Regions from separate parts of the Arthrobacter sp. NPDC056493 genome, predicted to be linked through region 2. Evidence: riboswitches for the same ligand, from Rfam matches in the RefSeq annotation. Region 2 holds a riboswitch; each other region holds the start of a gene.
The links. A riboswitch is a leader RNA that binds a small molecule or an ion and turns the genes downstream of it on or off. The one in region 2 is predicted to bind cyclic di-AMP.
Positions count from the first base shown of each region.

Region 1 (3,159 bases), on a different contig from region 2:
TGCCTTGCCGCAGTAGGCGCACCGGTGGCCGTCACGGCGAAGCACACCGCGCCTGCTCACCGCGGTGATCATGTTGTACCGGGGGCGGATGTAGCGGTTAAGGAGAATCACGGACGGACGGCCCATGATGTCCTGCGGCCCGACGACAGGATCGTCGCCTTCGGCCACCACGCTTGCCTTTCCGGTGAGCACAAGGACCAGCGCCCGGCGGAAGGTCACTACCGCCAGCGGTTCATATCCAGCATTCAGAACGAGTGTGCGCATGCACATACCTCTTCACGGCCGCACCCGGCAGAGGCGCGAGGGCCGGCTGCCCTCTGCATGTCCGGGCTATGGATCGACACCATAAGAGTAAACACTCAGTAGGCAGATGAGCGAATCGAACACAAGCATCGTCATGGCGTGTCACCAAAAATTCATGCGGACGCAAGGCAAAAAAGGACCCCCGCCAGTTGGCGGGGGTCCTTCCGTAATGCTTTGGGGGTGTCTTAGCCGCCGACGCGGATGAAGACGGGGCCGGAGCCGACGTTCACGCTGAACAGTGCGGTGGTTCCGCCGTTCCAGCCGCCGTGGACGGCCTGCCCGTTGCCGACGTACACAGCGATGTGGGCCAGGCCCATGCCGCCGTTCTGGTAGTAGGCGAGGTCGCCCGGCTGGGCTTCAGCAGCACTGACGGTGCGGCCGAGGGACAGGTAGCCTGCCGGCCAGCCGTGGTAGTGGATGCCCACGGCGGCGAGTGCGTTGGTGGCCAGCGCGGTGCAGTCCTGGGAGACGCCGAGCTGTGCGTAGGCAGCTGCAGCAATCGCAGCACCCTGGCCGCTGGCAGCCGTGGTCTTCGGCGCTGCCGGGGCAGCGGTCTCGACGGCGGCGGTGGCCTGGACTGCCGGTGCTGCGTCAGCAGCCGGAGCGGCGTCAGCGGCGGGGGTGGCTTCCTGGACCTTGACTACAGGTTTGGGAGCCTCGACAACGGGAGCCGGCGCGGTGGAAACAGCAGGCTTCTCGTAGGAGATGGCGATGCTGGAAGCAGCGGAGATGGTGGCCGGCGCAGCGGACTGGACCTCCAGCGTGGAAGCCGGAACGGATTCGCGCTGAACGTTGGTCTCAGCAGCGTTGGCGGCGATGCCGCTGGTCAGGACAAGACCGGAAGCAGCAGCGATAACTGCGGCCTGGCGGCCCATGCCACCGGCGTTGTCGCCGACGGCCTTGGCAATGACAGCCAGCGAGTTGGTCTTGGTGACCTCGGCGCGGTGCCGTGCAATGGTCGCACGTGTAGTCATTAAAGTTTCTCTCTTTCGTGTTCCACAGACCGCGGTAGCAGGCCGTGGGTTATCGACGCGCCGGCATCTTGGGGGTAAGCCGGCCCGCCTCGAATCGGATTTTTAGCGAAGGGTGTAAAAAGCGGACGTGCCCGTTGCGGACACCGCGTGCAGGAGAGTGCCCTGCGAGGGGTTCAGCGCGCTGATCATCATGCCGTTGCCGACGTAGATGCCCACGTGGGCGCCGCCGTTCTGCATGACCAGGTCGCCGGGAGCAGGCGTGGAGGTGGGCTTCATGGCGTTCCACGCGTTGACGCGGGGAATGCTGATGCCTGCCTGTGCGTAAACCCACTGAGTGAAGCCGGAGCAGTCCCAGCCGCTGGGCGTGGTGCCGCCCCAGACGTAGGGGCTGCCGATGCCGGTGTACGCGATTGCTGCCAGTCCGGAAGCTGCTGCGGAGGCCGCACCATCAGTGGACTTTGCGGTGACGGCCTTGGCCGCACCGGTGCTCTCGTCGCCGGCCTGGCCTGCATCGGCCGTCTGGCTCTCATCGTTCGACTGCGGAGCGATGGCTTCGGCGACCGGGGCTGCCACGGTGGTGACAGCAGGACGCTCGAAGGAGACAGTGGCGGTGGGCGCGGCGGTCACAGCAAGCTGTGCGGCCTGGGATCCGGTCTCCGAGGAGGCGGAAACACCAATGTTGGCGTCGGCTGCGTTGGCAGGCATGCCAACACTCAGGATGAGTCCTGAAGCAGCTGCGATAACAGCTGCCTGGCGACCTACTGTGCCGGCATTGGCGCTAACCGCCTTGGACACGGAGTCCAACGGGTTCATACGAACCGTTTGCGCGCGGTGGCGCGCGGCATTGTGGCGTGAAGACACGAAGGTAGCCTCTCCCAATGCCTGCGAGGTGAGCTGTCGGATTCGGATGGGAGTCACCCGGCCGCTCCGCTTCCTGGGAAGCTTTGCGACTTAACCCCAAGGCCTTCTTGCGAAGACCAAAATTGGTTCCCCCGCCCCTGCCAGACGATGTAATGCGAACGGACCTTGAGCGGTGGCAGAGTTAGGCAATCCACTCAAGAGCGTCAACTTCGGAAAAGTTGACGCGGTTTAGACGGTACAGCAGTTCGGAGCCAATGTCACATTCAGGTCACGGCGTGTCACAGGAATGAGGGTGCTCGCTCGACGTGGCTCAGAGCCAGCCGAGGGGATCAACGACGTCCCCGTTGACCATCACCTCGAAGTGGAGGTGGCAGCCCGTGGAGGCGCCCGTGGTCCCGCTGAGGGCGATAACTTCGCCCCGGGTGACCTTCTGGCCAACCTGGACGCTGGAGGACGACAGGTGGTTGTACGTGGTCTCCAGGCCGTTGCCGTGATCGATCACGACGCGGTTGCCTCCCCCATAGGGGTGCCATCCCGAAAAGGTGACCTTGCCGCTGGCCGCGGCAAGCACCTGGGTGCCGCACTGGGCAGCGAAATCCTGGCCGCGGTGGAACTCGCCGGCACCGCCGGTGATCGGACTGACCCGGTAACCGAACGGCGAGGACCTGACCAGCGTGGTCAGCGGGCCGCCCAGGGTCCCCACCGAGGCCGAACGGCTGATGCTGCCGGCTGACTGGGCGCTGAGGAGCTGCTTCAGCTTTCCGTCCGGGTCGCCGGTGGTGGAGACGGACGTGCGGCTGAAGTCGATCTTTGCTGCCGCTTCAGCCGAGACCTTCGGCTGGGCCGAGGCAGCGGACGCAGACGCCCCTCCCGGCTCTCCGGCGGCCAGGACAGGGCTGGTGGCGGGGACAGTAACAGTCAGCAGCAGGCCGGTGGCAGCGAGGACTACGCCGGCTTTCTGCCCCACGCCACTGGCCGAGGCAAAATCCGTGACCTGCCGGAAGGGACCCCGGCGGCGGCG
Region 1 covers NZ_JBHTSL010000037.1:23,977-27,135, reverse strand. Annotated here, with positions in the region: gene ACFQ50_RS15265 (HNH endonuclease) at 1-264, opposite strand, end outside; gene ACFQ50_RS15260 (NlpC/P60 family protein) at 489-1,277, opposite strand; gene ACFQ50_RS15255 (C40 family peptidase) at 1,380-1,982, opposite strand; cyclic di-AMP (ydaO/yuaA leader) riboswitch at 2,143-2,336, opposite strand; gene ACFQ50_RS15250 (M23 family metallopeptidase) at 2,449-3,159, opposite strand, start outside.
Region 1: another riboswitch for cyclic di-AMP. It lies ahead of ACFQ50_RS15255 (C40 family peptidase); the one in region 2 lies ahead of ACFQ50_RS05720 (hypothetical protein).

Region 2 (3,159 bases):
GGCTACGTCATCAAACCGGCAGAGTAGGCCGTGGCAAACCTTTCCGGTGCAGTCCGTACCCAGCGCCGAAGCTGGCTGAAGCCGGGCACCTGGCATCTGCGCACCCGCCTGGTCCTCGTGGCCATGGCCCTGCTGGTGGCGATTTGCAGTGCCATCGGCCTGTTCAGCTACGCCTCGATGGACTCCTTCCTGACCCAGCAACTCGACAAGCAGCTTACGGAGGCCGCCCGGCGGTCCAGCGACTTTGGCCGGCCACCGCTGGGCAACCCCGGCACCAAACCCGATCCGCTGGGCGCACGCGGCCAGCGGGTGGGGACGGTAACGGCCCGGATCGAGGGCGGCACCGTCATCAGCGCCGGTTTCATTGACAGCGACGCCACCCTCGCCTCGCTGTCCGCCGCGGACGACCAGGTCCTCCTGGAGCTCCGCCGCGACGGCGTGCCGGTTGAACGGAAGCTGTCCTCGGGCACCTACCGGCTCGTGGCCGCCCAGGCGCCCTACGGGGACGTCATCGTCACCGGGCTTCCCCTCGCCGAAAAGCAGAACACCCTGACCTCGCTGGTCTGGACCATCACCATCGTCTCGCTGGGTGGCCTCGTGCTGATCGGCCTGGCCGGGACGGTGCTCATCCGGCGCACCATGAAACCGCTGGAACAGCTCTCCGAGGTGGCCACGCAGGTGTCGCGCCTGCCGCTGGACGCCGGTGAGGTGGCACTCGCCGTCCGCGTCCCGCCGTCGAACGCCCATCCCGGAACCGAAGTGGGCAGCGTGGGGCACGCCCTGAACCAGATGCTGGACAACGTCTCCAATGCGCTGGAGGCGCGGCAGGAAAGCGAAATGAAGGTCAGGCAGTTCGTGGCGGACGCCTCCCACGAACTCCGCACGCCGCTCACGGCCATCCGCGGCTACACCGAGCTGATGCGCATGACCGAAAAATTCACCCCGGACGGCCAGAGGTCCCTTGCACGCGTGCAGAGCCAGTCCGAACGCATGACCGCCCTGGTGGAGGACCTCCTGCTGCTCGCCCGGCTCGACGAGGGCCAGCCGCTCAAGCTCAGCGACGTTGACCTCACGCAGCTGGTGATCGAGACCGTCAGTGACGAAAAAGTCATGGCGCCGGACCGGGCCTGGCATCTGGACCTCCCGGAGGAACCCGTGTCGGTCCGGGGTGACGACTCGCAGCTGCACCAGGTCCTCGTGAACCTGCTCTCCAATGCCCGCAAGCACACCCGTCCCGGCACCACGGTGACCACCGGCGTGATGCGGTCGGCTGACGGCAGTGCTGTGATTACTGTCACGGACGACGGCGCCGGCATCCCGCCGGAATTCGTGGACAAGGTCTTCGCGCGCTTTGCCCGCGCAGACGCCTCACGGGCGACGCCGGCGCAGCCGCCCCTGTCGCCTGCCTCCGCAACGGCGAAGGGTCCTGCCACCGGTGGCGCCAGCGCGCAAACAGCCCTCCGTACCGCGGATTCGCGGGGAGAAACAGGGCCTTCGCAGGCAGAACCTGGCGTCGCCTCGGCAGAGGGAACCAGCGGCCTGGGACTGTCCATCGTGCAGTCCATCGTGGAAGCGCACGGCGGCACGGTGGAGGTCACGTCCCGGCCCGGCCGGACGGAATTTGCGGTCCGGCTGCCCATGCAAGGCGCCGCGCCGACGCCGTGACTCCCGTTACCTAAATGTGACTTAATCAGAAGCCTCCTGTACCGTCGATATGGTGCGGCCGCCACTAGCGCCGCATCTCCGGATTGACGCCCAGCTCTGCCGCTTCCCGGATTCCGCTACATCAGGCAGAGGCGGGGGAACCAGAGTCCCGGGCTTTCCGCATCAGCCCTTGGGGTGAAGCCGACACGTGAATTTCCGTGCGGCCGGATGACCTCATCCGAACCCGACAGCTAACTCCGCAGGTGTGAGAGGCAATCCACCATGTCTGAATTTAAGACTCAGGCGCGCCCTGAACGCGCCTCAGATCAGTCTGACCGCACGACGTCACGCCAGGGCATTTCCCGGCACCGCGCCGAACCGGCCCGGCCTACGACGGCCTGGGGCCGTCTCACTTCCGGCCTTCCGTCCTTTGGCCGCCGGGCGGCTGTCCTGACCACTGCCGCCGCGGTGCTCGTTGGCGTCGGTGCCGCAGGCCACGCGGCCGACCAGGCCACGCCTTCCGCCGCCGAGCCGGCAGCGGCCACCGCGGACGCCGGGCAGACGCTGAGCTTCGACAAGACGCTGATCTCCGCCCTTCCGGCCCCGTCCGCGGCGTCCATCGCTCCGCAGTCCTCGTCCCAGGCCGCTGCCAAGGAGTCTGCGGCCAAGGCTGCCGCTGCAAAGAAGGCTGCCGCCGCTAAGGCCGCCGCCGCCCAGGCTGCTGCCGCAAAGGCCGCCGCGGCTAAGGCCAACGCCGCCGCCGTCCAGGCTGCCGCAGCGAAAGCTGCCGCGGCCAAGGCGGCCGCAAAGGCCCGGGCCGCTGCGCCTGTGGCCCTGAACGATCCCTCCGGCGCACAGGCCTACGCAGCCGCCAGGCTCGGATCCTTTGGCTGGTCCGCAGACCAGATGCAGTGCCTGCAGCGGCTCTGGACCAAGGAATCGGAATGGCGCACCACGGCCACCAATGCCAGCAGCGGCGCCTACGGCATCGTCCAGTCGCTGCCCGCAGAGAAAATGGCGAGCGCCGGGGCGGACTACCGCACCAACTACCGCACCCAGATCAACTGGGGCCTGGACTACATCAAGGAGCGCTACGGCTCCCCGTGTGGCGCCCTGAACTGGCACCTCGCCCACAACTGGTACTGACCGGTTTGCCGCGGCCGAACCGGCTGAGGGCGAGCATTTCTGCACCGCTTTAGAGTGCCCGAGGGCCCCGGATCCGCCAGGATCCGGGGCCCTCTTGCCGTCCGTGCCCACCCGCGGCCGGCAAAGAGGTGCAGAAATGCGGCCACCCACCGGCCGCTCATTCCGGCCGCCACAAGCCGCTCATTCTGGCCGCCAGCGAGCGCTGAGGAACTTCCACAGCCCCTGCACAGCTTCGCCCTAAAACCCTCATAACAGCGGCCGCCACTGTTGATGCATGACCATCACTGACCAGGCCTCCGGACCCCAGCCGCACCCACCGCTGCACACCCGGCCGCACGCGCTCCATGGAGCCGGCGCGGCCGGAGATGC
Region 2 covers NZ_JBHTSL010000008.1:111,689-114,847, reverse strand. Annotated here, with positions in the region: gene ACFQ50_RS05730 (response regulator transcription factor) at 1-27, shown strand, start outside; gene ACFQ50_RS05725 (ATP-binding protein) at 31-1,665, shown strand; cyclic di-AMP (ydaO/yuaA leader) riboswitch at 1,770-1,921, shown strand; gene ACFQ50_RS05720 (hypothetical protein) at 1,927-2,790, shown strand; gene ACFQ50_RS05715 (glycosyltransferase) at 3,065-3,159, shown strand, end outside.

Region 3 (3,159 bases), on a different contig from region 2:
GGTTCCCTGGCCCGTGTATCCGCTGGTCGCCGCGGGCCTGCTGATTGTCGTCGGCTTCCGCAGGATCACGACGGCGGTGCCGTCACCTTTGGTGGCCATCGTCCTCCTGACGGTCCTCACCGTGGTGGCCGGGATCGACGTGCCCGCCGTCCAGGACAAGGGCCAGCTGCCGGAAAGCCTGCCCACGCTGTTCATCCCTCAGGTGCCGCTGACGTGGGAAACCTTCCAGACCATCGCACCGTTCTCGCTGTCCATGGCGCTGGTGGGGCTGCTGGAATCCCTGATGACGGCCAAGCTTGTGGACGACATCACCGACACCCGCTCCAACAAGACCCGCGAATCCTGGGGCCAGGGCGTGGCCAACATCGTCACCGGGTTCCTGGGCGGCATGGGCGGCTGCGCGGTAATCGGGCAGACCATGATCAACGTCAAGGGCTCCGGCGCCCGGAGCCGGGTGTCCACGTTCCTCGCGGGCGCCTTCCTGCTGGTGCTGGTGGTCACCCTGGGCGACATCGTGGGTCTCATCCCCATGGCGGCGCTGGTGGCGGTGATGATCTTCGTCTCGGCCATCACTTTCGACTGGCACTCTGTTGCACCCGCAACGCTGAAGCGGATGCCCAAATCGGAAACCGCCGTCATGCTGATCACCGTGGGCACGGTGGTGGTCACGCACAATCTGGCGATCGGCGTCGGCGTCGGGGTTTTGGCGGCGATGGCGATGTTCGCCCGCCGCGTGGCCCATTTCGCCACCGTCGACCGTACGGAAGTGGAGCTCAACGGCCGGACGGTGGCCACCTACACTGTGGACGGCGAACTGTTCTTCGCCTCCTCCAACGACCTCTACACGCAGTTCAACTACGCCCGCGACGCCGAGCCGGACATCGACAGCGTGGTGATCGACCTGCACGCCTCGCACCTGTGGGATGCCTCCACCATCGCCGTGCTGGACTCCGTCACGGAGAAATACCGCAGGCACGGCCGGGAGGTGGAACTGATCGGCCTCAACTCGGCCAGCATTCAGATGCGGGAACGGCTGGCCGGCAAGCTCAACGCCGCAGAGTGAGGCTCACCACACCAATCAGGCCCCGCCCCTCTACATGACGCGGGCAAACCGGAAGTGAACGACACGGCGCCGTTACCTTAATGTGACATTGAACGATGCCTCCCGTACGGTGGAAAACGTGCCTTTTTCACCGATAGGGCACTCCCGCGCTGATTGCCTAACTCTGCCGCAGCCCGAGGAACCAACCGAAGACCCATGTCCGGCAGAGACGGGGAAACCACTTTTCGGCCCGCTTATAGCGGGTCTTGGGGTGAAGCCGCGCAGTTCCTGACCACGCTCAGGACCGCGGCCGGGTGCCTCCCATCCGAATCCGACAGCTCACCTCGCAGGCATCGGGAGAGGCTTCTTCATGTCGTTCCGCATTATTTCTGGCCGCCGTGCTGCGGCCATCCTTGCCGCCTCCGGGCTGGCCTTCACCGGCAGCGTCGCAGCCAACGCCGCGAACGTTCCGGCCCAGCCGGCGCAGGCACCGGCCGCCGCGGCCGCCAGCCAGGTCCAGGCTCCGCTGAACGCTGCCTCCAGCGTCAGGATCGAGTTTGAACGCCCCGCGGTCAAGTCGGCCCCGGCCCCCGTGGCGGCAGCACCCGTCGTCGAAAAGCCGGCAGTAAGGAAGACCGCGGCACCTGCAGCCGCCACCGTCGCTGCCGCGCCCGTTGCTACCGCGGCCCCCAAGGCTGCAGCTGCGCCGGCCGCGGCCGCACCGAAGGTCACCGTCGAGGCTGCCGCTCCGGCCCCGAAGGCACCCGTCAAGGCTGCCGCGGGCGTCAACGCAACCATGCTGGCGTCGGCCTACGCCCAGATCGGCATCACGCAGGACTGCACCGCCATGGTGGAGAAGGCCCTCGGCGCGGCCGGCATCCCTGTGGGTGACCTCGCGCCCATGCAGTTCCTGAACCATGGCGTGGTGGTCTCCACCCCGCAGCCCGGCGACATGGTGGTCCAGTCCGGCCACGTGGCAATTTACGCGGGCGCCGGCAAAGTCATCAGCGGCGGCATGAACGGCATCAACGCCACCATGGCCCACCCGCTGTCCTGGCTCACCGCCACGGGCCCCGTCACGTTTGTTCGCGCGGCCTAGCAGAACTGAAGAAACCGCCGTGTTCCGCTGCCTTGGGGGCGGCGGAACACGGCCATCCCCCAAGGTGCTCCCACCTTTCTACAAGGATGGTGGGAAACACTGGCTATGCCTGATGAAAGACCGCAGTCTCCGGCTGCGAGCCAGGATCGCCGGGTCCGGATTGTCCCCCATGCATTCCGGATCCGGTGCCTGGGGAACCGGATGAGCTCTTAGCCCCTGACCGTGCGGTTCCGCCCCTGCGATTTGGCTTCATAGAGGGCAACGTCCGCGGCCGCGATCACCTCGTCGAGATCGGCCGTTTTCGCGTTGTAGGTGGAAATGCCGTAGCTGACGGTCGGCATCCGCAGCAGCTCCGGGATGTGCAGCCCCGCCAGCCTCCTGCTGATTTCATTCGCAATGATTTCCGCGCTCTTGGGGCCCGCGCCGGGAAGCAGGAGGATGAACTCCTCGCCGCCGTAGCGCCCGGCGACGTCCGTGGACCGGACCGATGCGCCGCACGCCTCGGCGAATGCCTGCAGTGCAAGGTCGCCCGCCGCGTGGCCGAAGGTGTCGTTGACCGACTTGAAGTGATCCAGGTCGGCGAGGATCAGCGAGCCGCCGCTGTTGGCGGCCTTGCTGCGTTCCAGCTCTTCGGCCGCCGCCTCCAGGAAAGCTCCCCGGTTAAGGAGGCCCGTGAGCCCGTCCTGGGTGGCGACCGTCCGCAGCGCCCGCGTCTGCTGCTCGGTGCTCAGGCCCGCCATGCTGAAGGAAACCACCACCAGCAGCACCATGGTGACCATGGTGGTCACCGCCGACCCGAAGTAGGTAGTGAAAACGGGACCGTTTGGCCCCTGGATGAGGAACACCACCAGGCGGCAGGAGTAGAAGAAGGCCACCCCTCCGGCCGCGATGGCCATGGGGATCCTCACCCGGGAGTACCCGGGTTCAAGCCGCCACAGTTCGTGCGAAGCCAGTCCGACAAGGACGGCCATGGAGGCCAGGAAAACGGCACCCCCGGCCCACGTATTGGATCCCGGGC
Region 3 covers NZ_JBHTSL010000016.1:63,567-66,725, forward strand. Annotated here, with positions in the region: gene ACFQ50_RS09385 (SulP family inorganic anion transporter) at 1-1,063, shown strand, start outside; cyclic di-AMP (ydaO/yuaA leader) riboswitch at 1,208-1,409, shown strand; gene ACFQ50_RS09390 (hypothetical protein) at 1,413-2,141, shown strand; gene ACFQ50_RS09395 (GGDEF domain-containing protein) at 2,351-3,159, opposite strand, start outside.
Region 3: another riboswitch for cyclic di-AMP. It lies ahead of ACFQ50_RS09390 (hypothetical protein); the one in region 2 lies ahead of ACFQ50_RS05720 (hypothetical protein).

Region 4 (3,159 bases), on a different contig from region 2:
GTGACTGCGTCGGAAAACGAAGGGGTGGCCTGATGGACGGCATCAGCCTGCTGACCATCACCGTGCTTGCAGTGTTTGTCGGCTTCGAAGTGGTGTCGAAGGTTTCCAGCACGCTGCATACGCCCCTGATGTCCGGGGCGAACGCGATCCACGGGATCATCCTGGTGGGCGCCATCATCGTTGCCGGCCAGGCCACGCACCCCTGGGTTCTCGCGGTGGCGCTGCTGGCCGTTGTTCTTGCCACGGCGAACCTGGTGGGCGGCTTTGTGGTGACCGACCGCATGCTCGAGATGTTCCGCGGCCGCAAACCCGACAAACCGGCCAAACCCACCCAGAGTGAACCTCAGGGTGACGCCAGGGAAAACACGGAGGCCACGCGGTGATCCTCCTGGACCCCAACGTCACCGCCCTGCTGTACCTCGCGGCCGCCGTCTTCTTCATCCTGGCGCTGAAGGGCCTGAACTCCCCGCGCACCGCCCGCCGGGGCAACCTCATCGGCGCCTTTGGTGCGCTGGTCGCCGTCGTCACGGTCTTTTTTTCGACCCGGCTGGACAATGTCCCCCTGATCCTCGGCGCCATTGTTGTCGGCTCCGGTGTGGCCGCCCCCGTGGCCAGGCGCGTCAAGATGACCCAGATGCCGCAGCTCGTTGCTCTGTTCAACGGCGTGGGCGGCGGCGCCGCCGCGCTCGTGGCGCTGCTGGAACTGCCGCATGCGGAGGACGCCTGGGTGCGTGTCGCCGTCGTCTTCACCCTGCTGGTGGGGGCAGTGTCCTTCGCCGGCTCGGCCGTGACGTTCGCGAAGCTGCAGGAGCTCATGACCACCCGTCCCGTGGTGTTCCCCGGCCTGCCGGTGCTCATGGGGGCGGTCCTGCTTGCCGCCGTCGGTGCCGCGTCCGCCGTCGTGACGGGCGGATCCCTGGTCCTGGCGCTGCTTCTCCTGTTGCTGGGCCTGGCGGCAGGCGTGCTGCTGGTGCTGCCGGTGGGCGGCGCGGATGTGCCGATCGTCATCTCCCTGCTCAACGCGTTCACCGGCCTGGCTGTTGCGGCGTCCGGCCTGGTGCTGGGGAACGTGCTGCTGGTGGTGGCCGGCACGCTCGTGGGCGCCTCAGGCACCATCCTCACCCGCGCGATGGCCGCGGCCATGGGCCGCAGCGTGGCCGGCATCCTGTTCGGCGCGTTCCGGGGAGGTTCGACGGCGGGATCCACGGCCGTGAGCGACCGTCCGGTCCGCTCGTCCAGCCCGGAGGACGTGGCGGTGCTCCTGGGCTACGCGCAGCGCGTGATCATCGTTCCCGGCTACGGGCTCGCCGTGGCGCAGGGGCAGCACACCGCGGCAGAGCTGGCGCAGGCCCTGGAATCCCGGGGCACCCGCGTGGACTTCGCCATTCATCCGGTGGCCGGGCGCATGCCGGGGCACATGAACGTGCTGCTCGCCGAGGCCAACGTGCCCTACGAATCGCTCAAGGAAATGGGCCAGATCAACTCCGAGTTCCGCACCGCCGACGTCGCGCTGGTGGTCGGCGCGAACGACGTCGTGAACCCCGCCGCGAAGACCACGGCCGGATCGCCGATCTACGGGATGCCAATCCTCGAGGTGGCGGACGCGCGTCAGGTGGTGTTCCTCAAGCGCTCCATGCGGCCGGGGTTCGCCGGGATCGAGAACGACCTCATGTTCGAGCCGCAGACCACGCTGCTGTTCGGCGACGCGAAGGAGTCCCTGACGAAGGTGCTGGGCGCGGTGAAGGCCCTGTAGGGTGTTGGGGTCTGCACCCTCCCGCACTGGTTCCTCAACTGCTTATTCAACCGCCGCCGTTACCGAAATGTGACTTTTGGTGCGGGGGTGCGGTAGCCTCGGCCGGTGCCCTGGTTCCGCTCAGGGCATCCCGGGCAGAATGCCGAGCCCTGCCGCTGACCGGGATCCGTTCGCTATCACCAACAGGCAGGGACGGGGGAACCACCTTAGTACCGGCCTTGCGCGCCAAGGCCTAGGGGTTAAGTCCAGGCGCTGCGCCCAGCAGCGGGCAGGACCGGGTGACTCCCACCCGAACCCGACAGCTAACCCCGCAGGCATGGGAGAGGCACATCAACCATGTCACGTAAGTTCACGCCCGCGCGCCATCGCGCCACCCCGACGACGTCCATCGCCCTGCAGGGCCTGTCGTATTCCTTCAAGTCCAATGCCGCCTCGGTTGCCAAGCCGGCGGCCGCCGCCGCCGTCGCTTCCGGACTCCTCTTCGGCGCGGGGGCACCTGCCCACGCAGGTGCCTACGCGCCCGAGATTCCGGCCAGCGGCGCTGCACAGTCCGCCCCGGCCCCGGCCGCTGCTGCTGTGAAGTCCGTCGCGGGCCAGGCGCTCGCCGCACCCACCCAGGCGCAGGCTCCGGCAGTCCCGGCCCCTGCGCCGGCACTCCCGGCTCCGGCAGACGGAGGATCTGCTGTTGCCGGCGCGTCGCACACCGTTGCGCCCGGCGACACCCTCGGCGCCATCGCGGCACGCCACGGCGTCAGCCTCGATGCACTGCTCGCGGAGAACGGCCTGTCCCTGGCCTCCGTCATTTACCCCGGTGACCAGATCCTCATCCCGGGGCCCGGCGCGGCCGCGGCTCCCGCAGGGCCGGCAACTCCCGCAGTGCCTGCGGTCCCCGCGGCCCCTGCTGTTCCGGCCGTTCCTGCAGCCCCGGCCGTCCCGGAGCCCGCCGGCATGGGAATCTACAACGCCTCCGCGTCGATAACCCCGGCAACAGCAACCGCTCCGGCAGCCAGCGGCGCGGGCGCGGCCATTGTGGCCTCCGCCAGGGCGCAGCTTGGTGCCACCCAGGACTGCACCGTCCTGGTGGAGCAGGCCCTGCGCTCCGTCGGCAAGTCCGTCGGCGACCTCGCGCCCGCGCAGTTCTACCAGTACGGAACTCCGGTCTCCTCCCCGCGGCCCGGTGACCTGATGATCAGCGGCGGACACGTCGGCGTCTACATCGGCGGCGGCCAGGCCATTAGCAGCGGCATGAACGGTGTCAACGAAACCATCGTGCACCCGGCCTCCTGGCTCACCGGCTCCACTTACGTGCGGGTGAACGCCTAACAGCGGATGCCCGCCTGACCGGCGGCAACCGGACACAGCAGCGGCGGGGGCCACGGCACCCCCCCCGGCGGCGCAGGTTGCCC
Region 4 covers NZ_JBHTSL010000027.1:55-3,213, reverse strand. Annotated here, with positions in the region: gene ACFQ50_RS12455 (Re/Si-specific NAD(P)(+) transhydrogenase subunit alpha) at 1-33, shown strand, start outside; gene ACFQ50_RS12450 (NAD(P) transhydrogenase subunit alpha) at 33-383, shown strand; gene ACFQ50_RS12445 (NAD(P)(+) transhydrogenase (Re/Si-specific) subunit beta) at 380-1,753, shown strand; cyclic di-AMP (ydaO/yuaA leader) riboswitch at 1,915-2,083, shown strand; gene ACFQ50_RS12440 (LysM peptidoglycan-binding domain-containing protein) at 2,090-3,076, shown strand.
Region 4: another riboswitch for cyclic di-AMP. It lies ahead of ACFQ50_RS12440 (LysM peptidoglycan-binding domain-containing protein); the one in region 2 lies ahead of ACFQ50_RS05720 (hypothetical protein).